4 regions of the Escherichia marmotae genome follow, and region 4 is predicted to be linked to each of the others. Evidence: predicted binding sites of a transcription regulator. Region 4 holds the regulator's gene; each other region holds the start of a gene.

The links. The regulator CRP, encoded in region 4, controls carbon source genes, mostly activating them, when cyclic AMP is high. The targets are predictions, from matches to a motif close to ATGTGANNNNNNTCACAT.
Region 1: cdd (cytidine deaminase) is a predicted target of CRP. The motif match lies at 2,901-2,918, and genes of this name have one in related genera.
Region 2: C1192_RS00065 (YfcZ/YiiS family protein) is a predicted target of CRP. The motif match lies at 5,646-5,663, and genes of this name have one in related genera.
Region 3: bhsA (multiple stress resistance protein BhsA) is a predicted target of CRP. The motif match lies at 2,382-2,399, and genes of this name have one in related genera.

The regions. Positions count from the first base shown of each region.
Region 1 is NZ_CP025979.1:244,606-252,175, reverse strand. Features, by position in the region: gene mdtQ (multidrug resistance outer membrane protein MdtQ) at 1-48, opposite strand, end outside; gene yohP (small membrane protein YohP) at 272-355, shown strand; gene dusC (tRNA dihydrouridine(16) synthase DusC) at 536-1,483, opposite strand; gene C1192_RS01250 (CidA/LrgA family protein) at 1,757-2,155, shown strand; gene C1192_RS01245 (CidB/LrgB family autolysis modulator) at 2,152-2,847, shown strand; gene cdd (cytidine deaminase) at 2,977-3,861, shown strand; gene sanA (outer membrane permeability protein SanA) at 4,057-4,776, shown strand; gene C1192_RS01230 (DUF2542 family protein) at 4,779-5,018, shown strand; gene C1192_RS01225 (NAD(P)-dependent oxidoreductase) at 5,147-6,385, shown strand; gene preA (NAD-dependent dihydropyrimidine dehydrogenase subunit PreA) at 6,379-7,570, shown strand, end outside.
Region 2 is NZ_CP025979.1:8,116-15,685, reverse strand. Features, by position in the region: gene prmB (50S ribosomal protein L3 N(5)-glutamine methyltransferase) at 1-148, opposite strand, end outside; gene smrB (endonuclease SmrB) at 314-865, shown strand; gene sixA (phosphohistidine phosphatase SixA) at 934-1,419, opposite strand; gene fadJ (fatty acid oxidation complex subunit alpha FadJ) at 1,622-3,766, opposite strand; gene fadI (acetyl-CoA C-acyltransferase FadI) at 3,766-5,076, opposite strand; gene C1192_RS00065 (YfcZ/YiiS family protein) at 5,257-5,541, opposite strand; gene fadL (long-chain fatty acid transporter FadL) at 5,913-7,253, shown strand; gene mlaA (phospholipid-binding lipoprotein MlaA) at 7,315-7,570, opposite strand, start outside.
Region 3 is NZ_CP025979.1:1,248,007-1,255,576, reverse strand. Features, by position in the region: gene ndh (NADH-quinone dehydrogenase) at 1-765, shown strand, start outside; gene C1192_RS06690 (glycine zipper 2TM domain-containing protein) at 993-1,532, shown strand; gene comR (TetR family copper-responsive transcriptional repressor ComR) at 1,594-2,226, opposite strand; gene bhsA (multiple stress resistance protein BhsA) at 2,467-2,724, shown strand; gene ldtC (L,D-transpeptidase LdtC) at 2,806-3,768, opposite strand; gene mfd (transcription-repair coupling factor) at 4,018-7,464, opposite strand.
Region 4 is NZ_CP025979.1:2,806,049-2,813,618, reverse strand. Features, by position in the region: gene argD (bifunctional acetylornithine/succinyldiaminopimelate transaminase) at 1-478, shown strand, start outside; gene C1192_RS14655 (YccS/YhfK family putative transporter) at 588-2,678, opposite strand; gene crp (cAMP-activated global transcriptional regulator CRP) at 2,729-3,361, opposite strand; gene C1192_RS14640 (OsmC family protein) at 3,663-4,067, shown strand; gene C1192_RS14635 (phosphoribulokinase) at 4,122-4,991, opposite strand; gene C1192_RS14630 (YheU family protein) at 5,045-5,263, opposite strand; gene C1192_RS14625 (hydrolase) at 5,257-6,279, opposite strand; gene C1192_RS14620 (ABC transporter ATP-binding protein) at 6,279-7,570, opposite strand, start outside.

The DNA.
Region 1 (7,570 bases), 2.1 Mb from region 4:
TAACAACGGAAAACAGGCGATTGCCGGATAAAAGGAATCACGATTCATGGGGGAGTAATCAGGTAAGAAAAGGTGCGCGGAGATTACCGTGTGTTGCGATATATTTTTTAGTTTCGCGTGGCAATACATCAGTGGCAATAAAACGACATATTCAGAAAGATATAAAGTAAGTGAATGATATTCTCCGATTTATCTTAATTCTTTATGAATGGCGGCAAAGGGTTTTGTTTTTTCCTATACTTATTTAGCACTCACAAATAAAGGAACGCCAATGAAAATTATACTCTGGGCAGTATTGATTATTTTCCTGATTGGGCTACTGGTGGTGACTGGCGTATTTAAGATGATATTTTAAAATTAATTAATGTCATCAGCTCCGAAAATAACGAGGATATTTCAGTCTCTCATCCTGTTGCGCCCCTGTCATGTACATTGCTTCATATAATCACTGGCGCAAGGAGCACGCAGGGGGTGGATAATCACCTCCTCCCCCTGCCCCCCGGCTTATCCCTTATGGCTATCGGGTCGATGATTTTTAGAGTTTTTCTATATCAATCGCCTGAATAGCCCTTGCAATATCAGGGGAATTATTCAACACCCGAACATGATGAAATAAATCCGTTGCTTCATCATATTCTTTACGCAAATAACTCAACCACTGCTTAATCCGTGCGACGTGATATAACCCGGTATCGCCCTGTTTTTCCAGACGGGTATATTTTTGCAGCAATGCAACGACCTCCGGCCACGGCATCCGCGGTTCGTTATATTTCACCACTCGGCTCAGGTTAGGAATATTAAGCGCCCCACGCCCAATCATCACCGCGTCACAACCGCTGATAGCTATACATTGTTGCGCACTCTGCCAGTCCCAGATTTCTCCGTTGGCAATAACCGGAATGGCCAATCGCTGACGAATATCGCCTATCGCCTGCCAGTCGATATGCTCCGCACGGTAACCCTGCTCCTTTGTCCGCCCATGAACGACCAGTTCCGTAGCCCCAGCCTGCTGGACAGCATCGGCAATTTCAAACTTCTTATCACCGCTGTCCCAACCAAGCCGCACTTTCACACTGACGGGTAAATGCGCCGGTACAGCTTCGCGCATCGCTTTTACCCCCTGATAGATAAGTTCAGGATCTTTGAGTAACGTTGCCCCGCCGCCACTGCCGTTAACCGTTTTCGACGGGCAACCGCAGTTGAGATCCACGCCCCAGGAACCCAACTCCACCGCACGGGCGGCGTTCTCTGCTAACCATTGCGGGAACTGCCCCAGCAGTTGTACCCGCACCAGTGTCCCGGAAGGCGTTCGACTGGCGTTTTGCAGCTCAGGACAAATGCGATGAAAAACTTTTACCGGCAGCAGTTGATCCACCACGCGGACAAATTCGGTGATGCACAGATCGTAGTCATTAACTTCGGTCAGTAATTCACGCACCAGGGAGTCAAGCACACCCTCCATCGGTGCCAGTAACACACGCATATCATCACCCGCAAAAAAATGAGGCGCTATGGTAGCGCCTCCGGTCAACGGATTAAAGGTCTGCAGAGAGGGATTGCTGCAAACTACAATCCCTCTCTATGCTTGATGTATGGCTGGCGCGCTTTCTGATCTGCAAAAGTATGGTATGCCTGAGTTCGCTGCTCACATCGTCATGCCCTGGTGCGAAAAATAAGCGATGTTTTCTTAATGTGATCGGTAGCACATTTTACAGATTAATTGTATGATGAATCCATCTCATCTGGGGTGTTGATTATGAGTAAGACACTGAACATTATCTGGCAATATTTACGCGCTTTTGTCCTGATTTATGCCTGCCTGTATGCAGGCATTTTCATTGCTTCCCTGCTACCGGTAACCATTCCGGGCAGCATCATCGGGATGCTAATCCTGTTTGTCCTGCTGGCCTTGCAAATTCTTCCGGCGAAGTGGGTCAATCCGGGGTGTTACGTACTGATTCGCTATATGGCACTGTTGTTTGTGCCAATTGGCGTAGGCGTAATGCAATATTTTGATTTGCTACGCGCACAGTTTGGCCCGGTGGTGGTTTCCTGTGCCATTAGTACGCTGGTGGTTTTTCTGGTGGTGAGCTGGAGTTCGCACCTGGTACACGGTGAACGTAAAGTCATAGGTCAGAAAGGATCAGAAAAATGATGGCGAATATCTGGTGGTCATTACCGCTGACATTGATTGTCTTTTTTGCCGCCCGCAAACTGGCAACACGGTATAAGTTTCCGTTGCTTAACCCGTTGCTGGTGGCAATGGTGGTGATCATTCCTTTTTTAATGCTGACCGGCATCTCTTACGACAGCTACTTTAAAGGTAGCGAAGTGTTAAACGATCTGTTGCAACCGGCGGTGGTCGCACTGGCCTATCCTTTATATGAACAACTGCACCAGATCCGCGCGCGCTGGAAATCCATCATCACTATCTGTTTTATCGGTAGCGTGGTCGCGATGGTGACGGGGACTTGCGTAGCATTGTTGATGGGCGCTTCACCGGAAATCGCTGCATCAATATTACCGAAATCGGTTACCACACCAATTGCGATGGCCGTTGGTGGCAGTATTGGCGGTATTCCGGCAATCAGCGCGGTTTGTGTGATTTTTGTCGGTATTTTGGGTGCGGTGTTTGGTCATACGCTACTCAATGCGATGCGTATTCGTACCAAAGCAGCGCGTGGCCTGGCGATGGGGACGGCCTCTCACGCCCTCGGAACAGCGCGCTGTGCCGAGCTGGATTATCAGGAAGGCGCATTTAGTTCGCTGGCGTTGGTGTTATGCGGGATTATTACCTCGCTGGTTGCACCATTTCTTTTCCCGATTATTCTGGCAGTAATGGGCTAAAATTTGCGATGCGTCGCGCATTTTTGATGTAAGTTTCACGCGTTGTATAATTAATGAGATTCAGATCACATATAAAGCCATAATGGGTTCGTAAACTGTTATCCCATTACATGATTATGAGGCAACGCCATGCATCCACGTTTTCAAACTGCTTTTGCCCAACTTGCGGATAACTTGCAATCTGCACTGGAACCCATTCTGGCAGATAAGTATTTCCCCGCGTTGTTGACCAGAGAGCAGGTCTCTTCGCTGAAGAGCGCAACGGGGCTGGACGAAGACGCGCTGGCTTTCGCACTGCTACCACTGGCGGCGGCCTGTGCCCGCACGCCATTGTCGAATTTTAATGTTGGTGCCATTGCGCGCGGCGTGAGTGGAACCTGGTATTTTGGTGCCAATATGGAATTTATTGGCGCAACAATGCAGCAAACCGTTCATGCCGAACAAAGCGCAATCAGCCACGCCTGGCTGAGCGGTGAGAAAGCGCTCGCGGCCATCACCGTTAACTACACACCTTGTGGTCACTGCCGTCAGTTTATGAACGAACTGAACAGCGGGCTGGATCTACGCATTCATCTGCCGGGCCGCGAAGCGCATGCGCTGCGTGACTATTTGCCGGATGCCTTTGGGCCGAAAGATCTGGAGATTAAGACACTGCTGATGGACGAGCAGGATCACGGCTATGCGCTGACTGGCGATGCGCTTTCTCAGGCGGCAATTGCCGCGGCCAACCGTTCGCACATGCCTTACAGCAAGTCTCCAAGCGGCGTGGCGCTGGAATGCAAAGACGGTCGTATTTTCAGTGGTAGCTATGCTGAAAACGCCGCATTCAACCCAACTCTACCGCCGTTGCAGGGCGCATTAATTCTGTTAAATCTCAAAGGTTATGATTACCCGGATATTCAGCGGGCGATTCTGGCAGAAAAAGCCGATGCGCCGCTGGTTCAGTGGGATGCAACCTCGGCAACGCTGAAAGCTCTCGGTTGTCACAATATCGACCGCGTGCTTCTCGCTTAAGCCCGGTGCCGGATGCGGCGTGAACGCCTGATCCGGCCTACAGAGTGCAAAATTTCGTAGGCCGGATAAGCGTAGCGCATCCGGCATTTCTACTCACCCTGGTGTCGAAAATCCCGGCAAACAGTTTGCCGTTTCTTGCGCAAAGCCCACAGGTAAAGTAGCCTGATTGAAATTCCCCAAGATCGAGTTTTCAGCATGTTAAAGCGCGTGTTCTACAGCCTGTTAGTCCTGATCGGCTTGCTGCTGTTGACAGTGCTCGGCCTCGATCGCTGGATGAGCTGGAAAACTGCGCCTTATATCTACGATGAATTGCAGGATCTCCCCTACCGCCAGGTCGGCGTGGTACTTGGTACGGCAAAATATTATCGTACTGGGGTGATTAATCAGTATTACCGCTATCGTATTCAGGGTGCAATAAATGCCTATAACAGCGGTAAGGTGAATTATCTATTACTTAGCGGTGATAACGCATTACAGAGTTATAACGAACCGATGACCATGCGCAAAGATTTAATTGCCGCTGGCGTCGATCCGGCTGATATTGTTCTCGACTACGCCGGTTTTCGTACCCTGGATTCCATCGTGCGTACACGCAAGGTGTTCGATACCAACGACTTCATTATTATTACTCAGCGTTTCCACTGTGAGCGGGCATTATTTATCGCTCTGCATATGGGTATTCAGGCGCAGTGCTATGCCGTACCGTCACCAAAAGATATGTGGTCAGTACGTATTCGCGAATTTGCCGCCCGCTTCGGTGCGCTGGCTGACCTTTATATTTTTAAACGTGAACCGCGCTTTTTAGGACCACTGGTCCCTATTCCGGCAATGCACCAGGTGCCCGAAGATGCGCAGGGTTATCCCGCCGTCACGCCAGAACAGTTACTTGAATTACAAAAGAAACAAGGAAAGTAGTTATGGATGTTCAGCAGTTTTTTGTCATTGCCGTTTTTTTCCTTATCCCGGTATTTTGTTTTCGCGAAGCATGGAAAGGCTGGCGTGCTGGCGCAATTGATAAACGGGTTAAAAATGTGCCGGAACCGGTGTATGTCTGGCGTGAAAAAAATCCCGGTCTCTTCTTTGCTTATATAGTGGCGTATAGCGGCTTCGGTATTTTATCCATCGGTATGATTATTTATCTTATTTTTTACCGATAATATTATTTCTCGCCCACTGTTAACTATTGAGAATAATTATTATTTCCCCCGCACGCTTAGCCTTAATATCAGCACGTTATATTTACTATACGTTCGCCTTAATTACCCATAGCATTAAGGAAGATCACATGCCGCAACAAAATTATCTGGATGAACTCGCTCCGGCTTTTACGCCTTTACTGGCGATTAAAGAAGCCTCTCGTTGTTTATTATGCCACGACGCCCCTTGCAGCCAGGCGTGCCCGGCGCAAACCGATCCGGGAAAATTTATTCGCTCAATCTATTTTCGTAATTTTAAAGGCGCTGCCGAGACTATTCGCGAAAATAATGCCCTCGGTGCCGTTTGTGCCAGAGTGTGCCCCACAGAAAAATTATGCCAGAGCGGTTGTACCCGCGCAGGTGTCGATGATCCGATTGATATTGGCCGCTTACAGCGTTTTGTTACTGATTTCGAACAACAAACCGGAATGGAAATTTATCAACCGGGCAGTAAGACGCTTGGTAAAGTAGCGGTTATCGGTGCTGGCCCTGCTGGGCTGCAGGCCAGCGTGACGCTAACCAACCTGGGTTACGACGTCACGGTTTACGAAAAAGAAGTACAACCAGGCGGCTGGTTGCGTAACGGCATTCCACAATTCCGTTTGCCGCAGTCGGTGCTGGATGCGGAAATCACCCGTATCGAAAAAATGGGTGTAACTATTAAGTGCAACTGTGAAATTGGCAAAACGCTCTCGCTGGAGCAACTGAAAGCAGAAAACCGCGCGGTACTGGTAACCGTGGGGTTATCGCGTGGTTCCACCCTGCCGCTGTTTGAGCATAGCGACGTTGAGATTGCCGTCGATTTCCTGCAACGCGCACGCCTGGCACAAGGCGATATCAGCATTCCACAAAGCGCATTAATTATTGGCGGCGGCGATGTCGCGATGGACGTTGCCAGTACGCTGAAAGTTCTCGGTTGTCCGGCGGTGACCTGCGTGGCGCGTGAAGAATTAGATGTGTTTCCGGCAAGCAAGAAAGAGTTCACCGGTGCTCAGAAATTGGGGGTATCGATTATCGATGGCTTTACGCCTGTGGCGGTAGATGGCAATAAAGTGACGTTTAAACATGTTCGTTTACCGGGCGAGCTGACGATGGCGGCAGACAAAATTATTCTCGCCATCGGTCAACATGCCGAACTTACCGCTTTTGCTACACTGGAACCCCAACGTAACACTATCGAAACGAAAAATTACCAGACCCGTGACCCGCAACTGTTTGCCGCTGGCGATATTGTTGAGGGTGATAAAACCGTGGTCTATGCCGTGAAGACCGGGAAAGAAGCCGCCGAGGCGATCCATCACTATTTAGAGGGAGCTTGCTCATGTTAACGAAAGATCTTTCTATTACCTTTTGCGGCGTGAAGTTTCCCAACCCGTTCTGCCTCTCTTCTTCGCCAGTAGGCAATTGCTATGAGATGTGTGCCAAAGCCTACGACACCGGCTGGGGCGGCGTGGTATTCAAAACTATCGGCTTTTTTATCGCTAACGAGGTTTCGCCACGTTTTGATCATCTGGTGAAAGAAGATACCGGTTTTATTGGCTTCAAAAATATGGAGCAGATTGCCGAACATCCGCTGGAAGAGAATCTGACCGCTCTGCGTCGGCTGAAAGAGGATTACCCGGACAAAGTGCTGATCGCCTCGATCATGGGGGAAAATGAGCAACAATGGGAAGATCTGGCGCGTCTGGTGCAAGAAGCTGGCGCGGATATGATCGAATGTAATTTCTCCTGCCCGCAGATGACTTCTCATGCGATGGGTAGCGATGTCGGGCAAAGCCCGGAACTGGTAGAGAAATATTGTCGGGCGGTGAAACGTGGTTCAACGCTGCCGATGCTGGCGAAGATGACGCCGAATATCGGTGATATGTGCGAAGTGGCGCTGGCGGCTAAGCGTGGCGGTGCAGATGGCATTGCAGCGATTAACACCGTTAAATCCATCACCAATATCGATCTGAATCAGAAAATCGGTATGCCGATCGTTAACAGTAAATCGAGTATTTCCGGTTATTCCGGTAAAGCGGTGAAACCGATCGCCCTGCGCTTTATTCAGCAAATGCGCACGCATCCGGAGCTGCGCGATTTCCCGATCAGCGGTATTGGCGGCATTGAAACCTGGGAAGACGCGGCAGAGTTTTTATTGCTCGGCGCGGCTACACTGCAGGTGACCACCGGAATTATGCAGTACGGTTATCGGATTGTGGAAGATATGGCGAGCGGGTTATCGCATTATCTTGCCGATCAGGGATTTGACTCGTTACAGGAGATGGTGGGTCTGGCGAATCACAATATTGTCCCGGCGGAAGATTTAGACCGCAGTTATATCGTCTATCCCCATATCAATCTTGATAAGTGTGTCGGCTGCGGGCGCTGTTATATTTCCTGCTACGACGGTGGTCACCAGGCGATGGAATGGGATGAGAAAACACGCACGCCACATTGTAATACTGAGAAATGCGTCGGTTGTTTGCTTTGCGGTCATGTTTGCCCGGTTAGCTGTATTGATCTCGGGGAAG
Region 2 (7,570 bases), 1.9 Mb from region 4:
ATACCAGTTGCACCGCTTCGTCCCACGGGTTGTCGGTGCCATGACCGTACCAGATATTTGCCGCGCTGAAGCGGCTAACCGACCAGCGCAACATGTCCTGAATGGTTTGCAGTTCATTTACTGCTTCATCAACGAAAATTTTATCCACGTATTCCTCCAGGGCATGGTCGCATTAATTTCGGCGGCTAGTTTGCCATGAAGATGACGATAAATCAGCATTCATGCGGCAATGACGCAGGAAAATTATGTTTTGGCCGATCGATTGCGCTACGAGTCGGGTAAACTGTAGGAAAAATAAAATAGAGATGCATAGATGAAAAAGAAAACAACTCTCAGCGAGGAGGATCAGGCCCTGTTTCGCCAGTTGATGGCGGGTACTCGCAAGATTAAGCAGGACACGATTGTCCATCGACCACAACGAAAAAAAGTCAGCGAAGTGCCGGTCAAGCGGTTGATTCAGGAGCAGGCTGATGCCAGCCATTATTTCTCTGATGAATTTCAGCCGTTATTAAATACCGAAGGCCCGGTTAAATATGTCCGCCCGGATGTCAGTCATTTTGAGGCGAAGAAACTGCGACGCGGTGATTATTCGCCGGAGTTGTTTCTTGATTTGCACGGCCTGACGCAGCTACAAGCCAAACAGGAACTGGGCGCATTAATTGCCGCCTGTCGCCGTGAACATGTGTTTTGCGCCTGTGTGATGCATGGGCACGGTAAGCATATTTTGAAGCAACAAACACCACTGTGGCTGGCACAGCATCCGCATGTGATGGCATTTCACCAGGCACCAAAAGAGTACGGCGGCGACGCGGCGTTATTGGTATTGATTGAAGTGGAAGAGTGGCTGCCGCCAGAACTTCCCTGACATTCAATACAACAAGAGCCACTTAAGTGGCTCTCTGAAAGTTGATATGCGATATAAACGTTGCGTAATTATATCGCTTTTGCCATTTTCAAATTACACGGGCTCATCTGCCAGTTAAATTCGCCTTTTCCGCTTTCATCAAGCGTTACGCTGGCAATAGCTGAAGTGGTAAACATAGGCGGCGTTTCGCCCGGACATAACTCGGCTACCAGATAACCGACTAAGGGTAAGTGAGAGATAACCAGTACCGACCCGACTCCCTCGTTGGTCAATGCCTGAAGATAAGCACTAACCAGACCGACATCGCCGCAGGGCGTCAATTCTGGCAGAACTTCGACACTGGATGGCAGTTCCATACAATCACCTACGACATCCAGAGTTTGCTCGGCTCGCAGGAACGGGCTCACCAGAACACGTTCGACTTCCACTTTTTGACCTTTCAGCCAGTTCGCCATCAGGCGAGATTCGTCACAACCGTTAGTGGTCAGAGGACGAACCGAATCACTGGCGGCATCGAGGGCTGCGTCGCCGTGACGCATGATAAAAACTTGCATATTGCACCGCTTTTGTTAACCAGATTCACCCGTCTTCTTTCATCTGAAACCAGAGAAAGAAGACGGTGGCCGGCATTGTGCCTTATCCATTCACCGAATGAAACGCTGTTTTTTACCTCAATGGCGTAAGTATAGTCAATATGCGTTTACATTTTAACCAAGGCTCCACCATTCAGCGCGGATTCATATAGCTTTGACCTTCTTATTGCAGGTCAGTTGCAGTTGTTTTCCAAAAACTTTCCCCATGCTCACTCATCTCAAGTAAACGCTCGCAAGGGGTAAAACGGGAACCATATTGCGCGGCCAGTCGTTGCATTATTGCAACCACTTCGCCCGCGCCGAGAGAATCGATATAGCGGAACGGACCACCGAGAAATGGCGGAAAACCAATTCCAAATACTGCGCCAATATCCCCGTCTCGCACGCTACGGATAACCTGCTCGTCCAGACAACGTACTGCTTCATTCAGCATCAACATCACACACCGTTCAGCAACCTGCGGTGCGGACAGTCGCCCCTGCCCTTGCGCGCCAATCAACGGGTAAATGGCGGGATCAACCTGTTTTTTGCTTTTACGCCCTTTTTGGCGGTAAAGATAGAAACCCCGGCCATTTTTTCTACCTTTACGATCGTCGTTCAAAATTGAAGAAACAACATTTGCAGGCGCACTAAAACGTTCTCCATAAGTTGCTTCCAGTACAGGAATAATTTTAGTCCCTGTGTCGATTCCTACCTCATCCAAAAGTTGGATTGGTCCCACCGGAAAACCAAATTTAACCAGTGCGGCATCAATGTGCTCAACACGCTCACCTTCGGTCAACATGCGGATAGCTTCATTAATGTAAGGTGCCAGAATGCGATTAACGTAAAATCCGGCTTTATCCTGCACCACGATTGGCGTTTTGCCCTGTTTTTTCGCCAGTTTTACCGTGGTGGCGAGGGTTTGCGCCGATGTCCCGGCGTGAGGAATGATTTCTACCAGCGGCATTTTTTCTACCGGGCTGAAGAAATGCAGGCCGATAACCTGCCCTGGTCGTGAGGCGTGAGCGGCAATATCGCTAATCTGTAAAGATGAGGTATTGGAGGCAAAAATTGTATGAGGGGCGCAGTTTTGCTCCACTTCCGCCACCATCTGTTGTTTTAATTCGAGATTTTCAAACACTGCTTCAATAATCAGATCGCGATGGGAAAAACCGTGATAATCCATAGAACCTGAAATCAGCGCCAATTGTTTGTCGCGTTCACTGGCTTTGATATGCCGGCGGCGCACTTTCCCCTCCAACTGATCCCAACTGTATTTCAAAGCATGATTTATGCCCTGGGCGTTGATATCTTTAATTCTTACAGGTAGCCCCGCTTTACCGGCTGTAACGTAAGCAATACCACCGCCCATCAAGCCACCACCTAATATCCCCACGCTATTTAATGGGGCGGGGGCAACATCGCTGCCAGGATCTTTCTTCACGTCGGTACTGGCAAAAAAGATATTACGCAGAGCCTGTGATTGCGATGTCATTGCCAGTTCGCCAAAGGCCCGTGCTTCAGCGTCATAACCGCTACTGGAGCCCTGCGCTAATCCTGTTTCGATAACCTCAAGAATGCGTTCTGTCGCCGGGTAGTTGCCCTGGGTTTTCTGTTCTGTTTTCTTGCCTGCCATTTTGAATAACAGCGCACGACCTAATGGCCCGGCCATCACTCGTTCACGAATCGGGAGAGTCCGAGAAACTGTACGCTCCTGCTTCGCCAGCTCTACAGCGGCTTCCAGTAAAATAGAATGCGGAACGACGTCATCCACCAGCCCCAGCTTTAACGCCTGCTTTGCCCGTAGTTGCTTGCCAGTGAGGATCATCTCTAGTGCTGTGCTGACGCCGATCAGGCGCGGTAAACGCTGGGTGCCGCCTGAACCAGGTAACAACCCAAGTTGTACTTCCGGCAAGCCGAGCACGGTTTTAGAGTCGTCTGTACAGATACGACCGTGGCACGCCAGTGCCAGCTCCAGACCACCGCCCAGGCAAGCGCCGTGAATGGCGGCAATAACAGGAACTGGCAAAGCATGAATTTCCGCCATCAACTGTTGGCCCTGCCGCGCCAGTGCTTCCGCTTCTTGCGCGGTTTTGCAGTTGCCAATCATGTTGATGTCTGCACCGGCAATAAAGTTGTCCGGTTTAGCGGAGATAAACACTACGCCTCGAAGTTCTTTATTTTCGCGGAGTTGTTTAATAATGGCGCGCACCTGCGAGGCAAACTCTGCCTTCAGGGTATTCATTCTTTCGCCGGGAACGTCAATGGTGATGACGGCAATATTGTCCAGACGTACATTTAGGGTAAAAGCCGATACCATTTCCATTATTCCGCCTCCAGAACCATTGCCGCACCAAGTCCACCTGCGGCACAGGCGGTCACTAAACCAAATCCACCGCCGCGACGGCGAAGTTCGTGTAATGTCTGGGTAATCATCCGCGCGCCGGTTGCCGCGAAGGGATGACCATAAGCAATGGAACCGCCAAGCACGTTAAATTTGCTATCGTCCACTTCGCCAGTGGCATGTGCACGCCCCAGCACATCGCGGGCAAAACGTTCGCTACCCAGCAACTGAATATTTGCCAGCGTCTGGGCGGCAAATGCTTCATGCATATCAATCAATGTCAGATCGGCCATCGTCAGGCCTGCTCTCTCCAGCGCCAGCGGCGTTGACCAGGCCGGACCGAGCAACATGTCCTGCCAGACATCAATAGCGGTAAACGCGTAACTGCGCAGATATCCCAGCGGCACCAGCCCTAATTCTTTCGCTCGCGATTCGGTCATCAGGATCACTGCCGCCGCGCCATCGGTCAGAGGCGTACTGTTCGCCGCAGTTACCGTTCCGTGTTTACGGTCAAATGCCGGACGCAGTTTTGCGTAATCAGCAAGCGTGGAATTACCGCGAATATTGTTGTCTTCCGCGAGGGGTTGTTTATAAGGAGGGATAAAGGCGGTCATCACCTCTTCTTTGAGTTTGCCTTCTGACCATGCCTGGGCAGCACGCTGGTGCGAACGGTGCGCCAGTGCATCTTGCTGTTCGCGGGTGATACCGTAGGTTTTCGCCATTTGTTCGGCGGTATCGCCCATTCGCAAACCGGTGGAATATTCCGCTACCGCAGGCGGAACAGGCATTAAGTCACGCAAACGCAAGCTGGAGAAGAGTTTAAGACGCTGGCTCAGCGTGCGGGCTTTGTTGACATCAACCAACACGCGCGCCAGTTTTTTACTGACGCCAATTGGCAATACCGAAGAGGAATCGGCCCCGCCAGCAATACCGGCGCGGATGGTTCCCGCCATCAGGCTTTCGGCCACGTTCGCAACCGCCTGGAAACTGGTAGCGCAAGCTCGGCTGACGCTGTATGCGTCGGTATGGACGTTCATTCCAGTGCCAAGAACAATTTCACGCGCAATATTGGGAGCCTCTGGCATTTGCACAACCCGACCAAAGACCAGTTGTTCAATCACTTCGGCGGGGATCTCACTACGTGCCAGCAGCTCACCGACGACCATCTTCCCCAAATCAACAGCGGGAATGCCATGAAAAGCCGTTGCCTGGCGAGCAAAAGGCGTACGTAACCCGCTAACGATGGCGATGCGATCGCCCTGGCGGGTAACCAGCGGTAAAACCTGACCCATAACACTCCCCTGTAAAAAAAGACATAAAGTGGTCTGACCTGATCATAGTCTTAACTATTTTTTACATTTAGCCAAGTGGAGAAAAGGGAAAGTGGGAGCTATGACACAGAGAGAAAAGAAGAAGAGAAAATAAAACGCCCCTGCCAACAACCTGGCAGGGGCGTATGTACCCGAGAGGAATTAACGCAGACCCAACTGGAAAATCAGCATTTCAGCTTCGCAGGCAAAAGTGAAATCAATATCCAGGCGAACACCGTCAGACTCTTCAGTGAAAGTCGGGGTGATTTTGCATGGTTCGGATTCTACGCTACGGGCTTTTTCAGTCAGCGCCGCCAGCGTTTGTTCTGCTTCTGCGCGGTTTGCAAACACGCGGCTGTAAGACGCGGTGCAATCGGAGTTGTCCATAATGGTGCCAACATCCATACAGCAGCAAACCGGGGTTTCATCAGCACTACATTTACTCATCGTTGATTTCCTCTGTATGTGCACCCAAGGTGCCAGATAAACGTTACGGATATTTTACGCTTCTGAAAAGTGCTGCTCCAGTTGTTAATTCTGCAAAATCAGATAAGTGACCGAAATCACACTTAAAAATGATCTAAAACAAAATTCACCTGGATGAATGAGTGCGCCACCTCCAAATTTTGCCAACTGGATCGCGTTTCTTAGATCATATTTGAAAAAATATAGAAACATACTTGCAACATTCCATCTGGTCAGACCTATACTCTCGCCACTGGTCTGATTTCTAAGATGTACATCAGCCCCTACACTTCGCGCTCCTGTTACAGCACGTAACATAGTTTGTATAAAAATAAATTATTGAGGTTATGGTCATGAGCCAGAAAACCCTGTTTACAAAGTCTGCTCTCGCAGTCGCAGTGGCACTTATCTCCACCCAGGCCTGGTCGGCAGGCTTTCAGTTAAACGAATTTTCTTCCTCTGGCCTGGGTCGGGCTTATTCAGGGGAAGGCGCTATTGCCGATGATGCTGGTAATGTCAGCCGTAACCCCGCGTTGATTACCATGTTTGACCGCCCGACTTTTTCTGCGGGTGCGGTTTATATTGATCCGGATGTGAATATCAGCGGAACTTCTCCGTCTGGTCGTAGCCTCGACGCGGATAACATCGCACCTACAGCATGGGTTCCGAACGCACACTTTGTTGCGCCGATTAACGACCAATTTGGTTGGGGGGCTTCCATTACCTCTAACTATGGTCTGGCGACAGAGTTTAATGACACTTATGCAGGCGGTTCTGTCGGTGGTACAACCGACCTCGAAACCGTGAATATGAATTTAAGCGGTGCCTACCGCTTAAACAACGCCTGGAGTTTCGGTCTTGGTCTTAACGCCGTCTATGCTCGTGCAAAAATTGAACGTTTTGCAGGTGATCTGGGGCAACTGGTTGCTGGTCAGATTATGCAATCTCCCGCCGGACGGACACCACAGGGACAAGCGCTGGCTGCAGCCGCTAATGATATTGAAAGTAACACCAAAATTGCTCATCTGAACGGCAACCAGTGGGGCTTTGGCTGGAACGCCGGGATCCTGTATGAACTGGATAAAAACAACCGCTACGCGTTGACCTACCGTTCTGAGGTAAAAATTGACTTCAAAGGTAACTACAGCAGCGACTTGCCAATTGGCCTGAATAACTACAATCTCGGTTTGCCTGGTGCTACAGGTGGCGCAACGCAGTCGGGTTATCTGACGCTGAACCTGCCTGAAATGTGGGAAGTGTCTGGTTATAACCGTGTTGATCCGCAGTGGGCGATTCACTATAGCCTGGCTTACACCAGTTGGAGTCAGTTCCAACAACTGAAAGCAACCTCAACCGGTGGCGACACGCTGTTCCAGAAACATGAAGGCTTTAAAGATGCTTACCGCATCGCGTTGGGTACAACTTATTACTACGATGATAACTGGACCTTCCGTACCGGCATTGCCTTCGATGACAGCCCAGTTCCGGCACAGAACCGTTCTATCTCCATTCCGGATCAGGACCGTTTCTGGCTGAGCGCAGGTACTACTTACGCATTTAATAAAGATGCTTCTGTAGATGTCGGCGTCTCTTATATGCACGGTCAGAGCGTGAAGATCAACGAAGGTCCATATCAATTCGAGTCTGAAGGTAAAGCCTGGCTGTTCGGGACTAACTTTAACTACGCGTTCTAATAACACGTTAGCTTAATAAGAAAAAAGGTGAGTTTTACGACTCACCTTTTTTATTTGCATCTTATTCAGAATCGATATCTTTTAAATCATCCTGAATCGCTTGCGCGTTCGGGTTTTCCTGCGGTTTGAGTTCGCCGCCATTGGCGATGAAATCATGACGCTGGAAGTAAGCCTCGCGAACCATAATATAAGGATCGGACGACTGACGAAGCAGACCGTCGGAATCCAGTAACTGCGCACGGGTTTCGATCCCTTCAAGCGTCCATTTACCCACAGACATCGGCCAGGTCAACCAGGAAAGTACCGGGTAAAGAGCA
Region 3 (7,570 bases), 1.6 Mb from region 4:
ACTGGCGTGGAACTCTCTGCCGAACTGCACAATGCGGTGAAACAACTACATAGTTACGGTTACAAAGGGCTGACCAACGAAGCCCTGAATGTAACGCTGGTGGAAGCGGGCGAGCGAATTTTGCCAGCATTGCCGCCACGTATCTCTGCTGCGGCTCACAGTGAGTTAACGAAACTGGGCGTTCGCGTACTGACGCAAACGATGGTGACCAGTGCCGATGAAGGCGGTTTGCACACTAAAGATGGCGAATATATTCAGGCCGATCTGATGGTGTGGGCTGCCGGAATTAAAGCGCCGGATTTCCTGAAAGATATTGGTGGGCTGGAAACCAACCGTATCAACCAACTGGTGGTGGAACCGACGCTGCAAACCACGCGCGATCCAGACATTTATGCCATTGGCGACTGTGCGTCGTGTCCGCGTCCGGAAGGGGGCTTTGTACCGCCGCGCGCCCAGGCCGCACATCAGATGGCTACCTGCGCAATGAACAATATTCTGGCGCAGATGAACGGTAAACCACTAAAAAATTATCAGTATAAGGATCACGGTTCGCTGGTATCACTGTCGAACTTCTCTACCGTTGGTAGCCTGATGGGTAACCTGACCCGAGGTTCGATGATGATTGAAGGACGTATTGCGCGTTTTGTGTACGTTTCTCTGTACCGCATGCATCAGATTGCGCTGCATGGCTACTTTAAAACGGGGCTGATGATGCTGGTAGGTAGCATTAACCGCGTGATCCGTCCGCGTCTGAAACTGCATTAATTGGCTTGTACTGGCGGATGTGGTGTGAACGCCTCATCCGCCCTTACAGGAAGAGGACGATTTGTGAGCCTGATAAGACGCGTTAAGTGTCGCATCAGGCATCCCTTCAGACTCATCTGAATCATTCAGTATTTCCTGCTATTCCCGCGTTTTTCATCTTCTGTCTGATAGCGGCTTTTCCTCTTCGCTTGCATGATTGGCATAACTGCAAAGAAGGAGGTGTTCCCGTGAATAAATCAATGTTGGCGGGTATCGGGATTGGTGTCGCGGCTGCGCTCGGCGTAGCGGCAGTAGCCAGTCTGAACGTGTTTGAACGTGGCCCGCAATACGCTCAGGTTGTTTCTGCAATCCCAATCAAGGAAACAGTTAAAACACCGCGCCAGGAGTGCCGCAACGTCACGGTGACTCACCGCCGACCGGTGCAGGATGAAAATCGCATCGCCGGTTCGGTTCTGGGCGCTGTGGCGGGCGGGGTTATAGGGCATCAGTTTGGCGGTGGGCGCGGTAAAGATGTTGCCACCGTTGTGGGGGCGCTTGGTGGTGGGTATGCCGGTAATCAGATTCAGGGCTCTCTCCAGGAAAGCGATACTTACACGACCACCCAACAGCGTTGTAAAACGGTATATGACAAGTCAGAAAAAATGCTGGGATATGACGTGACCTATAAGATTGGCGATCAGCAGGGCAAAATCCGCATGGGTAGCGATCCGGGCACACAAATCCCATTGGATAACAACGGACAACTGGTTCTGAATAACAAAGTATAAAAAAGCTGTACTCTGCAATTTAGCCCCTCATTCGCTCAGGCTGAGGGGCTTTTTTTGCGTCTTATTTCACCAGCGCTGGCCATAAGCGCAATGTTGTCCGCGAAATCTGCATTAGTTTTTCCAGCGATGCGCCTTCCCGGGCACTGATCGACATCCCCTGAATTATACAATTAAGAAATTCCGCAAGATGCGTTACGTCACAGTGGGCAGGAATTTCCCCGCGAGCCTGGCGTTGACATAAAAACTGTTGCAAGGTGCGTTCCTGCATCGCGTGGCGTGACTTTACGGTATGGGCGATATCTCCGGAGTCCGGGGAGAGCGTGGCGCAGTTGTTAATCATAAAGCAACCTGCAGGGGTGTCTTTACTGGTAAAACAGCTCGCGATGGCGGCGAAATAGTCTGCCAGTGCAGACTCCACGCTTTTCTCTTCACAAAACAATTGCGCTTCGTGCTTTGCGGCAAAACGGTCGATATAGCGGTCAAGTACGGCGCGGAATAATCCCTCTTTGTTGGTGAATTCCGCATACAGCGTCGGCGCTTTGGCTCCGGTCGCTTCGACGAGATCGGCAAGGGAAGTTGCTTCATAACCGTGCAGCCAGAACAGTTTCATAGCCTTATCAAGCGCGGCTTCCCTGTCGAACATTTTGGGGCGGCCACGGCTTTTTTTTACACAATGTGCTGAGTCAGTTGCCATGATGCCGTTATACCTTGTAGCTGTGAATGAATGATTATTATAAAAATAATCACCACCGTTCACCAGTCCAGAGAGCAGAAAAATAATTGCTCCCTATTTAACTGAAATTTAAAGAATTTTAATTTAATTAATGAGTGTTATAAAAAATATCTTGTATGTGATCCAGATCACATCTATCATTTAGTTATCGATCGTTAAGTAATTGCTTGCGACGCCATTCATCTGCATAAGGTCACTATTATGAAAAACGTAAAAACCCTCATCACTGCGGCGATTTTAAGCTCCATGTCATTTGCCAGCTTTGCGGCTGTCGAAGTTCAGGCAACACCAGAAGGTCAACAAAAAGTGGGTACTATCAGTGCTAACGCGGGGACAAATCTGGGATCGCTGGAAGAACAACTGGCACAAAAAGCGGATGAGATGGGCGCAAAATCTTTCCGTATTACTTCAGTAACCGGCCCGAATACCCTTCATGGAACGGCAGTAATTTATAAATAAGCATTAACCCTCATTAATGCCCGCTACTGCTGCTTTTTTCCCCGCGACATGCCGTGCCGCGGGGATTTTTTTATCCGGTATTTACAACGCTTGTTGGTTCACTTGATGACGACGTACATCCACCGGCATTCCTGAACGTACATCCATCACATGCTGCATTACTTCGGCGTCAGTTCGCGCTGCATTTTTAAATGCCTGCATCGCACTATTGAGCGTAATCGGCAACAATTGCGGATCGTCATCAATCTTCTCTGACAGAGGCTGATGCACTTCTACCAGGCGTGCGCCATTTGGCTCGGCAGAGACTTTAATCGGTGTGTTGATAATGTTCACTTTGGTGCCAGGGGTGACCTGGCTGAAAAGTGTTTTGATATCGTCATCGCGCAGACGAATACAGCCGGAACTTACCCGCATACCAATGCCGAAATCGGCGTTTGTACCGTGAAGTAAATAAACGCCGCCATAGGCCGCCAGACGGATCGCATGATGACCCATCGGATTATCCGGTCCTGCCGGAACAACAGCCGGAAGTTCGATGCCCTGGGCTTTATAACGGGCGCGGATGTTTGCGGTAGGTGTCCATGTTGGGTTAGCTCGCTTGTCCGAAACGGTAGTTACCATTGTTGGTGTCAATGTGTCTCCGCCTAACTGGCCAATGCCGATCGGATATACGGTCACCGAATTTTTACCCGGTGGATAATAATAGAGACGTAACTCTGCAATATTGATCACAATGCCTTCACGTGGCGCATCCGGCAGCAGCGTTTGCAACGGAATCGTTAACACGCTTCCGGCTCGTGGTACATACGGATCAACGCCAGGGTTGGCCTGTAACAGCGCCAGGAAACCGACGTTATATTTTTTGGCGATGGCTTCCAGCGAACCACCGTCATTCTCCACCACATGAAATTTGTTTTCACCAACCAGACGACTACCCGCAGGTGGCAGCGGCCAGGTATTGGCTTTTGCCGGTAGCGCCAGTGCTACGGCTGCGGCGAACGTAAAATACGTCAGCCAGCGAGAAAAACGTGTTTTGATCATCACCAAAAATCCATAAAAAATATAAGGTTATTGTAATAAAAAGATAAGTATGAATTATGAATGGTGGCAGTGTCGGGTAGTGCAGGGAAGTGCAAAGAATTTGTAAATATTAGGAGAGATGCTGGTTCATGCCTGATGCGGCGTGAACGCCTTATCCGCCTGCAAATTCAATACACGGTAGGCCTGATAAGTGTAGCAAATTTTGTTTATGCTTTGTGTCTAAAGGGGGCATAACCGCCCCCCGATTTACTACTACGCGATGGCGTTCTCTTCCAGCTCACGCATAAACTGGCGCACCCAGTCGATACGTTGTTTCCGCTCGCTCAAATCCTGAATAAACTTCAGGCGCGTCGGGCCATCGAGACGATAGTGCTGCGGCTGTTTTTGCAGCAAACCAATCAACCAGGCTGGATTCACGTGATTCTTCTCGGCAAATTCGATCACGCCGCCTTTCTCATTCCCCTCCAGCTTCCGGATCCCCAGCTTCTGCGCTTGCTGGCGCAGGCGGGCAATCTCCAGCAGAGTACGTGCCGGATCCGGCAGCAGGCCGAAGCGATCGATAAGCTCTACTTTGATCTCTTCCAGTTCATTTTCCGTTTTGGCGCTGGCAATGCGTTTATAGAACGACAGACGTGTATTCACGTCAGGGATGAAATCGTCCGGCAGTAGCGACGGCATCCGCAGTTCGACTTCCGTTTGCTGGCTGGTGAGATCTTCCAGCGACGGCTCGCGTCCGGCTTTCAGCGCATCAACGGCGTTTTCCAGCAACTCCATATACAGCGAGAAACCGATGGTTTCCATCGAACCACTTTGTTCTTCACCGAGCAGTTCACCCGCACCGCGAATCTCCAGATCGTGAGTTGCCAGCGCAAAGCCCGCGCCAAGGTCTTCCAGAGACGCAATCGCCTCGAGACGTTTTTGCGCATCGGGAGTCATCGCTTTCGGATGTGGCGTCAGCAGCCACGCATACGCCTGATGGTGTGAGCGTCCGACGCGACCGCGCAACTGGTGCAACTGCGCCAGACCGAAATGATCCGCGCGTTCAATGATAATGGTGTTGGCGGTAGGAATGTCGATCCCGGTTTCGATAATTGTGGTACAAACCAGCACGTTGAAACGCTGGTGATGGAAATCATTCATCACCCGTTCCAGTTCGCGCTCACGCATCTGCCCGTGACCGATGGCAATTCGTGCTTCTGGCACCAGTTCCGCCAGCCGTTCGGCGGCTTTCTGGATGTTTTCCACGTCATTGTAGAGATAATAAACCTGCCCCCCACGCAAAATTTCACGCAGGACGGCCTCCCGGACGACCAGGCTGTCGTACTCGCGGACAAACGTTTTGACCGCCAGACGACGGGCGGGCGGTGTGGCGATAATTGACAGATCGCGCATTCCACTCATTGCCATGTTCAGCGTGCGCGGAATTGGTGTCGCGGTGAGCGTCAGTATGTCGACGTTCGCGCGCATCGCTTTAATGCGTTCTTTATGACGGACACCAAAGCGGTGTTCTTCATCGACAATCAGCAAGCCCAAATCTTTAAACTTGACGTCGTTTTGCAGCAGTTTGTGCGTGCCGATCAAAATATCGATTTTCCCTTCCGCCACTTCCGTAAGGATTTGCGCCTGTTCTTTGGCGCTGCGGAAACGGGAGATCATTTCGATGCGCACCGGCCAGTTAGCAAAACGGTCGCGGAAGTTGTCGTAGTGTTGTTGGGCGAGGAGGGTGGTTGGCACCAGCACTGCCACCTGCTTGTGGTTTTCCACCGCCAGGAAAGCGGCACGCATCGCCACTTCCGTTTTACCAAAGCCAACGTCACCGCACACCAGACGATCCATTGCCAGTGGCCGACACATGTCGCTAAGAACTGCGTTGATGGCCTGCGCCTGATCCGGCGTGGTTTCGAACGGGAAGCTGTCGCAGAACAATTGATATTGTTCGCGATCGTGTTTAAACGCGAAGCCTTCTTTGGCAGCGCGTTGGGCGTAGATATCCAGTAGTTCCGCTGCCACATCACGCACTTTTTCCGCCGCTTTCTGCCGCGCCCGTGACCACACATCTCCGCCAAGTTTATGCAGCGGAGCGTTTTCTTCTGCGCCACCGGCGTAACGGCTAATCAGGTGCAGCGATGATACCGGAACATACAGTTTGGCGTCGTTGGCGTAGGTGAGCATCAGATACTCGCCCGTAATGCCGCCAGCCTCCAGCGTGGTCATTCCGGCATAGCGCCCGACGCCATGTTCCAGGTGAACAACCGGCTGGCCGATATGCAGCTCCGCGAGGTTGCGGATCAGCGTGTCTGGGTTGATGGCGCGACGAGAGTCCTGACGACGACGGGCAACACGTTCACCGAGCAGATCGCTTTCACAAATCAGCGCCAGATGACGTACTGTATCGATAAAACCATGTTCGGCAGCACCGATCATCAGATAACGCCCACGCTCGCTGGCCTCATCGAGACGCATAATGCGTTGCGGGGCAATTTTGATTCGGGCGAGCAGTTCCCCGAGTGCTTCGCGGCGGCCTTCACTTTCTACCGAGAACACCACCGGGCCATCGAAGGATTCGAGAAATTTACGCAGCGCATCCAGCGGCGCTTTTTGTTGCGCCTGAATGGCCAGGTCTGGCAGTTTCTGAAAACCTAAATTGGCATTCGCTGCTTTCGTCGGTAAATGCTCGGTTTTAAGCTGCACGCGAGGCCAGTTTTTTAACGCCGAGAAAAGTTCATCCACTCGCAGCCAGAGCGATTGTGGCGGCAATAGCGGTCGCATCGGATCGACGCCGCGACTTTCAAAACGCGCCAGCGTATCGGCCTGGAAACGTTCGGCACTGTTTTCCAGATCGCCGGTATTCACCAGCAACGTATTGGCCGGGAAATAACTGAACAGTGGCGGCAGCGGTTCGCTGAAGAACAGCGGCTGCCAGTATTCGATCCCGGCAGGCAGCGTGCCTTTACTCACTTGCTGGTAAATATGTTCCGGATCGCGTTTCACCTCAAAAGTATCGCGCCACTGACTGCGGAACAGCTCAATCGCCGCTTTATCGGTCGGAAATTCATGTGCGGGCAGCAGGTTGATGGCTTCCACTTCTTCCAGCGTGCGCTGGCTGTCGACGTCAAATACCCGCAGGCTGTCGATTTCATCATCAAAAAAATCAAGACGATAAGGCAGTTCGCTGCCCATTGGGAAAAGATCCAGCAACGCACCACGCGTGGCGTATTCGCCGTGCTCCATCACCTGATCAACATGGCGATAACCAGCGCTGTCCAGTTGGGTACGCAATGCATCGCGCGATAACCGCTGACCTTTTTTCATTACCAGCGCATGGCCGTGGAGAAAACTGTGCGGGCAAACGCGCTGCATAAGCGTATTCACCGGAACAATCAGTACGCCACGCTGCATTGATGGTAACTGGTAAAGGGTGGAAAGACGCGAGGAGATAATGTCCTGATGAGGCGAAAAACTGTCGTAGGGGAGGGTTTCCCAGTCCGCCAGGTTCATCACCATCTGGTCGGTGAACTGGCTGATTTCATCGTGCAAACGCAGGGCATTTTGCATATCTGGTGCAATAAGCACCACCGGTCCGGCGTGACGTTCGGCAATTTCGGCTACCAGCGTCGCGCAGGCAGCTCCGGTTAACTCGCCCAGCAGACGCTGCTCACCCGCTTTGACGGGCAGCGTATAACGATATTGTTCAGGCATAACAGTTGTCAGAGTCTCGTTAGGATATGCCTCAACATATGGGGGCATATCTCTGATAAGCAATGCTGTTCATTATCCGGAATCGACATGGTTTAGCAAATTGAAT
Region 4 (7,570 bases):
GGATATCCTGACCTCCGCCAAAGCGTTAGGCGGTGGTTTCCCGATTAGCACCATGCTGACCACGGCGGAGATTGCGTCTGCGTTTCATCCTGGCTCGCACGGTTCCACCTACGGTGGTAATCCACTAGCCTGTGCGGTCGCTGGGGCGGCGTTTGATATCATCAATACGCCGGTCGTGCTGGAAGGCATTCAGGCGAAACGTCAGCGTTTTGTTGAGCATTTGCAGAAGATTGATCAGCAGTACGATGTGTTTAGCGATATTCGCGGCATGGGGCTGTTGATTGGTGCGGAGTTGAAACCACAATACAAAGGTAAGGCGCGTGATTTCCTTTATGCGGGTGCGGATGCAGGTGTAATGGTGCTGAACGCCGGACCAGATGTGGTGCGTTTTGCGCCGTCGCTGGTGGTGGAAGATGCGGATATCGACGAAGGGATGCAGCGTTTTGCCCGCGCAGTGGCGAAGGTGATTGCGGCGTAAAACGGGAGTAAGCCTGATAAGACGCGGTAAGCGTCGCACCAGGCAAAGGGCGTCGGATACGGCGTATGTGCCTTATCTGACCCTCGATTTTGTTCTGGCGATGAATAAATTACGCCTTCGAATCCCGCAACTTGCGACTCAACCAAATCCCGTGGTGTGGTCGCTGCCGCCAGGCCATTGCTGAAATGGTGTGCATCGTATTCAGATGGCCAATAACGCGTTGTAAATGCTGCTCCAGCGTGCCGGACGCACCTTCGTGTGGCAGCATCTCTGGCGAGTCGATGATATTGGCGTCACCAGAACTACCCGGTTCATCATATTCCAGTCGTTGCTGACAACGCTGAATGGCGATTTCACAAGACTGCAAGTACTCCTGCGCCAGTTCCGGCGGCAATGACCGGTGTTCCCGCGCCAGTGTGGTCATGGCATTGATATGTTCAACAATAAACTGACTATGTGTTACCCACAGTTTCATGTCTGCCAGATAATGGCTGTTAAACGCCGGTTCCTGCATCGCCTGATTCAGCGAGTTATACAGGGTGTTATGCGCCTGATTCACCCGCATTCGCTGCCAGGCAAGTGGCGTGGGTTGCGGATCTTTACTGAGGATCAGACGAATAGCCTCCTGGTAAGTTTCTAAGGCGTCATGGGCGTTCTTGCGCAGTAAACCACTCTGCCACTGCGGCCACAGCCATACCGTGCCACCGAAGGCAATCAGACAGCCGATGATGGTATCAATGAGGCGTGGGATGATGTATTGCTCACCATTCAGCCACAGCAGTTGCAGGGTATACACAGCGGTAATGGTAAAACCGACCGTCGCCCAGCCGTAGTTCTTACGCAATATCAGATAGCTGGCGAGCGTGGTAATCAGCATCAACGTCAGGGTGTAACCTTCGGGAATTTTAAAGTGCAGCGCAACACCCGCAATGATTAACCCGACCACGGTTCCCACAGAACGATTCACAATCCGCAGGCGAGTAGCGCCATAACCATTTTGCGTCACCAATAATACCGTCATTAATATCCAATAGGATTTCGGCAAATGCAGCGCGGTGCCCATCAGGCTGGCAACACTTAGCATCACACTCAATCGTCCGGCATTACGCAGCGCTGGCGATTTCAGGGAAAGATAGCTTTTCAGCGCCGGGAGTAACGGCATTCGCCGCTGTTTATCTGCCAGCAGATCGCGGGCATAAAGTGGTTTTTGCGTTCGTAGCACGCGGGCGATGCGACTAAAGTGCCAGTAGCAAAATTGTCCCACGGGGTTATCCGGATGCTGGCGGGCGATTTTTTCCAGCGCGCCAATTTGCTTATCCATCGTAAAACGTGTCGGCAGGCGATGATAAAGAATGTCATCAGCCAGCACGCGCAGGCGGGCGGCGACAGTTTGTGCATTCCAGCGGATAACTTCCTCCGCATGGCTCCGCTCGACCAGCTTTTGCACCTCTTCCGGCTGATGCAAACTGACCGAGATATGTTCCTGTAAGTCCAGCGCCTCCTGGAAAATACGCAGCATCCGCTTGTAGTCCGTATTATTTTGCGCGGAAAGCATATGCATTTGCTGATAACACTGGGTAATTAAATCGACCGCTTTTTGCTGACGCACCAACAATGGTGGCAGAGCATTTTCGGGATCGGTGTGCTGAGTAAGCAGGCTGTATTTGGCTTCACAGTAATCCGCCAGTTCACGGTACAGCAGGCTAAGCGACTCGCGTAACGGTTGCTCACGCCAGAGCCAGAACCAGAACCAGTTAAACAGTCCATACCAGAGCGTGCCTAACGCGTAGATGAGCAACGGTTCCCAGACCGGCATATATCCCGCCAGACTGAGGGTAAAAATGGCGGCGAGTAGCGATGCGGGAAGTAATTTTGCATGCAATGGCCCTAACTCAGCAGTGACGCCAAGTATCAACGTTAACCCCGTCAGCAGAAAGGGTAGGGGGATATCTTTTTCCAGCAGCAGTTGCGTTAGCAAGCTACAAGTGGCAAACAGCGACGCACCAATGATTAAGTGTTTGAAAAAACGCTTATGAGGAGTATCAAGCCCCGCAATATTGCAACAGGCGGGGACGAGAGAAAAGAGCAGCCCGAGTCTTAATTCGCCAAGCAATAGACCAACGGCCACGGGCAAACATAGCACCAGTGTTTGTCGTAGTGCGTAGTTGATGTCGGGATGATAAATCAGTCTGCGCCACATCGGCTTAAACAAAACGGCGCGCTACCAGGTAACGCGGCACTCCGATGGGATCAACGGGTGCCGTAAACGACGATGGTTTTTCCGTGTGCAGAGATCAGGTTCTGATCTTCCAGCATCTTCAGAATACGTCCCACGGTTTCACGAGAACAGCCAACAATCTGACCGATTTCCTGACGGGTAATTTTGATTTGCATACCGTCCGGGTGAGTCATGGCATCGGGTTGTTTCGCCAGATTCAGCAGTGTCTGTGCAATACGACCTGTAACGTCGAGGAATGCCAGGTTGCCCACTTTCTCTGAAGTGACTTGCAGACGACGCGCCATCTGTGCGGAGAGACGCATCAGAATATCCGGGTTCACCTGAATTAATTGACGGAATTTTTTGTAGGAAATCTCAGCTACTTCACAGGCGGTTTTCGCACGTACCCATGCGCTACGTTCCTGGCCTTCTTCAAACAGGCCCAATTCGCCAATAAAATCACCCTGATTCAGATAGGAGAGGATCATTTCTTTACCCTCCTCGTCTTTAATCAGCACTGCCACAGAGCCTTTAACGATGTAATACAGCGTTTCCGCTTTTTCACCCTGGTGAATAAGCGTGCTCTTGGATGGGTACTTATGAATGTGGCAATGAGACAAGAACCATTCGAGAGTCGGGTCTGTTTGCGGTTTGCCAAGCACCATGCGCGGTTATCCTCTGTTATAAGCTTTCTCCAGAGCCAGAAAACGCCGCTGTCTCTGGATTGCCGAAATGTGCTTCCCGCTACCTGGGAAGGGGCTATCAACTGAACTGCACGGTAATGTGACGTCTTTTACATACATGCAGTACATCAATGTATTACTGTAGCATCCTGACTGTTTTAGCATAGCTTTCGCGTTGTGTCTCCTGGTGTCTCGCTTCAGCATGACCCAGGTCGCCTTCCGTTGCGCGATTTGGTCAGTACGCGTACTCTGTCAGGAAAATTGACGCAATGGAGTTCCGATTATGCAAGCGCGTGTGAAGTGGGTCGAAGGGTTAACTTTTTTGGGCGAGTCAGCCTCGGGTCACCAGATTTTAATGGACGGTAATTCTGGCGATAAAGCGCCAAGTCCGATGGAAATGGTGTTGATGGCGGCAGGCGGTTGCAGCGCCATTGATGTGGTTTCTATCCTGCAAAAAGGGCGTCAGGATGTGGTCGATTGTGAAGTAAAATTGACCTCTGAACGTCGCGAAGAGGCACCGCGCCTGTTTACGCACATCAATTTGCATTTTATCGTCACAGGTCACGACCTGAAGGACGCGGCGGTTTCGCGAGCGGTGGATCTCTCTGCCGAGAAGTATTGTTCGGTAGCGCTGATGCTAGAGAAAGCCGTGAATATTACCCACTCCTATGAAGTGATAGCCGCGTGATTTAATGATTAAAATATGATGCCGGATATTATTTTATCCGGCATATAAGAACATTTACTCGATTTTCTTCCCTTCCATCAGTCGTTGTACCAGCGGCAGCATAATTAACTCCATTGCCAGACCCATTTTACCTCCCGGCACCACTAACGTATTGATGTGGGAAATGAATGAGCCTTGTAACATCGCCAGCAGCCAAGGGAAATCGATCCCTTCCAGATTACGAAAATGAATCACCACAAAACTTTCATCCAACGACGGGATGCCTTTTGCAGCGAAAGGGTTAGACGTGTCAACAGTGGGGACGCGCTGGAAGTTGATATGAGTGCGGGAAAACTGCGGCGTGATGTAGTTGATATAGTCTTCCATTGAGCGCACTACCGAGTCCATCACTGCTTCTCGTGAGTGTCCGCGCTCGCCAGTATCGCGGATGAGTTTTTGAATCCACTCCAGGTTAACGATAGGCACGACCCCAACCAATAAATCTACATGCTGCGCGACGTTATGTTGTGGCGTAACCACGCCGCCGTGCAATCCTTCATAAAACAGCACATCGGTCGGTTCTGGCAGCGCCTGCCACGGGGTAAACGTACCGGGCACCTGGTTCCACGGCACGGCTTCATCGTAGGTGTGCAGATATTTGCGCGACTGGCCTTTGCCGCTCAGCCCGTATTCAGTGAAGGTTTGTTCCAGCAGGCCGAAGTCGTTGGCCTCGGGACCGAAGTAGCTGATATGCCGCCCGGCATCGCGCGCTTTGCGGATCGCCATGTCCATTTCCGGGCGGGTGTAACGGTGAAAACTGTCGCCTTCCACCTCGGCTGCATGCAGATTTAACTGCGCGAATATTTTACGAAACGCGAGGCTGGTGGTGGTGGTCCCCGCGCCGCTGGATCCTGTTACTGCAATGACCGGATGTTTGGCAGACATAGTAACTCCATGACCTGGCTATCATTATTATCTTGTCCGCCGACGGTTGCAGGTTATTCGCGAAACTGACTACGCGGCATGATATTGACCGTTTCGTGCAGCTCCGACCATACCAGCACCGCTTCTCCGCATTGTAGCTGGCGTTTGACGTCGGCGGTTTTCTGTTCAAGTGTACGCTCATGTTCACCATAATCTGTGCCTTCGCGTAACACAAAACTTTCAATTAAATTTTCCAGCGTTTCGGGGGAGAGGTCTTGCCAGGGAATCAACATGATTTCGCCTCCAGATACATTGATAACCAGTCAGGAATGCGTGACTCAAGCCACATTTGCGGGTGGAGTAACGTACCGCTAATGAAGCCAACGTGACCGCCATGTTCGGTCAGTTGATACTCCACCTGCGTGGGTAAATTTTCCGGTTTATGGATCACCTGATGATCCATAAACGGATCGTCTTTGGCATGAATAATTAGTGTCGGTTTGGCGATCCGATTGAGCAGCGGCATGGCGCTACACTGACGATAATAGTCGATGGCGTCAGCATAGCCGTGAATTTTGGCGGTGATCAGATCGTCAAATTCGCGGATGCGGCGCACCGATTTCAACTGCGAGAGATCTATCGGCAGTGTTCCGGGGTACGCCTTCAGTTTACGCGCTGCATTGGCTTTTAACAGATTCACCAGGTAACGCTGATAAACGCGGGAGAAGCCTTTATCCATGTGATAGCTACAGGCTTCCAGCATAAACGGCGCGGAGACAATTACCGCCGCCTCAATCGGGACGTTATTGCCTTCTTTAGCCAGCAGACAAGCCAGCATATTACCGCCAAGCGAATAGCCCACGGCAGCCGTTGGCGCATGACCAAATTCGCGTTGCAGCCAGCGTAAAAACCAACTGGCATCTTCCGTCTCACCAGAGTGATAAATGCGGTGCATCCGGTTTGGTTCACCGCTACAACCGCGAAAATGCATCACTACGCCAAGCCAACCACGCTTTTGCGCTGCCTCGACCAGACCATGTGCGTAAGGGCTATTCAGACTGCCTTCGAGACCATGAAAAACCACCAGACGCGGTTTATGTTGCGCTTGTGTGGGATCTTCACTCCACGCGAGATCGACAAAATCACCGTCAGGCAATTCCAGCCGCTGCCAGTGTGGGGTGAATTTCACCTGACGACGAAACAGACGCGGCAGCATGGTTTGCAGATGGCAATTACTGAAGCCACGCATGGGGGTGAATTCAGCACTACTGCTGGCGTCGTTAAGATCGGTCGTCGTTACTTGCGCCATTAGTTGCTTTGGCCTTCCAGCAGCATTTGTTCCAGTTGCTCCTGGGCTTCCAGCCATGCCATTTCGCACTCTTCCAGCCCGGATTTGGCGCTGGCTTGCTGTTGCAGACAAGCGGTCAGTTCTGCTTTACGGCTCTGGTCATATAGCTCGCTGTCGCCCAATTTTTCTTCTGCCTGTGCCAGTTGTGCATTCAGCTTTTCCATCTCTTTTTCCAGACGGGCGATTTCTTTACGTAGCGGCTGGGTTTGCGCACGCAGCTCTGCTTCCCGACGCTTCTGATCTTTACGTGCCTGGGCGCTGTTAGCGTTTTCTTTCGGCGCTTCGTCAGATTGGTTTTCCTGCTTCTGAACGTCGCTCAACCACTGTTGATAATCCTCCAGATCGCCATCGAACGGTTCGACTTTACGATCGTGAACCAGATAGAGATCGTCAGTGGTGGAACGCAGTAAGTGACGGTCGTGCGAAACGACAACCAGTGCGCCTTCAAACTCGATCAACGCTTCGGTTAGTGCCTGGCGCATGTCGAGGTCAAGGTGGTTGGTCGGTTCGTCGAGCAGCAGCAGATTCGGACGCTGCCAGACGATCAGCGCCAGCACCAGCCGTGCTTTTTCCCCACCGGAGAAACGGCGGGTTTCTTCCGTTACTTTATCGCCCTGGAAACCAAAGCCACCGAGGTAGTCTCGCAGTTTTTGTTCCAGCTCTTGCGGTGCTAAACGCGCCAGATGTTGAATGGGCGATTCATCTGCGCGCAGGTATTCCAGTTGATGCTGGGCGAAGTAACCGAGTTTAATCCCTTTCGCCAGGCCAATTTCACCGCTAATCGGCGCAAGTTCACCGGCTAACAATTTGATTAATGTTGATTTACCTGCGCCGTTGCGGCCTAACAGACCAATGCGCGAACCGGGGACCAGATTCAGTTTGATCGAGTCGAGAATAATGCGATCGCCATAACCCGCGCTGACCTTTTCCATCTTCAGCAATGGATTAGGCAGGCTTTCCGGCGCGCGGAAGCTAAAACGGAAAGGGTTATCGACGTGCGCGGGGGCAATCAGCTCCATGCGCTCGAGCATCTTAATGCGGCTCTGGGCTTGCTTCGCCTTGGTGGCTTTGGCGCGGAAACGGTCGATATAACTTTGCAGATGCGCCACGCGCTCCTGCTGGCTTTCGTACATCGCCTGTTGCTGCGCCAGACGGGTGGCGCGCTGCACTTCAAACGAACTGTAGTTGCCGGTGTACTCGAACATGCTTTGTTGTTCGATATGAATGATTTTATCAACGATCGGATCGAGGA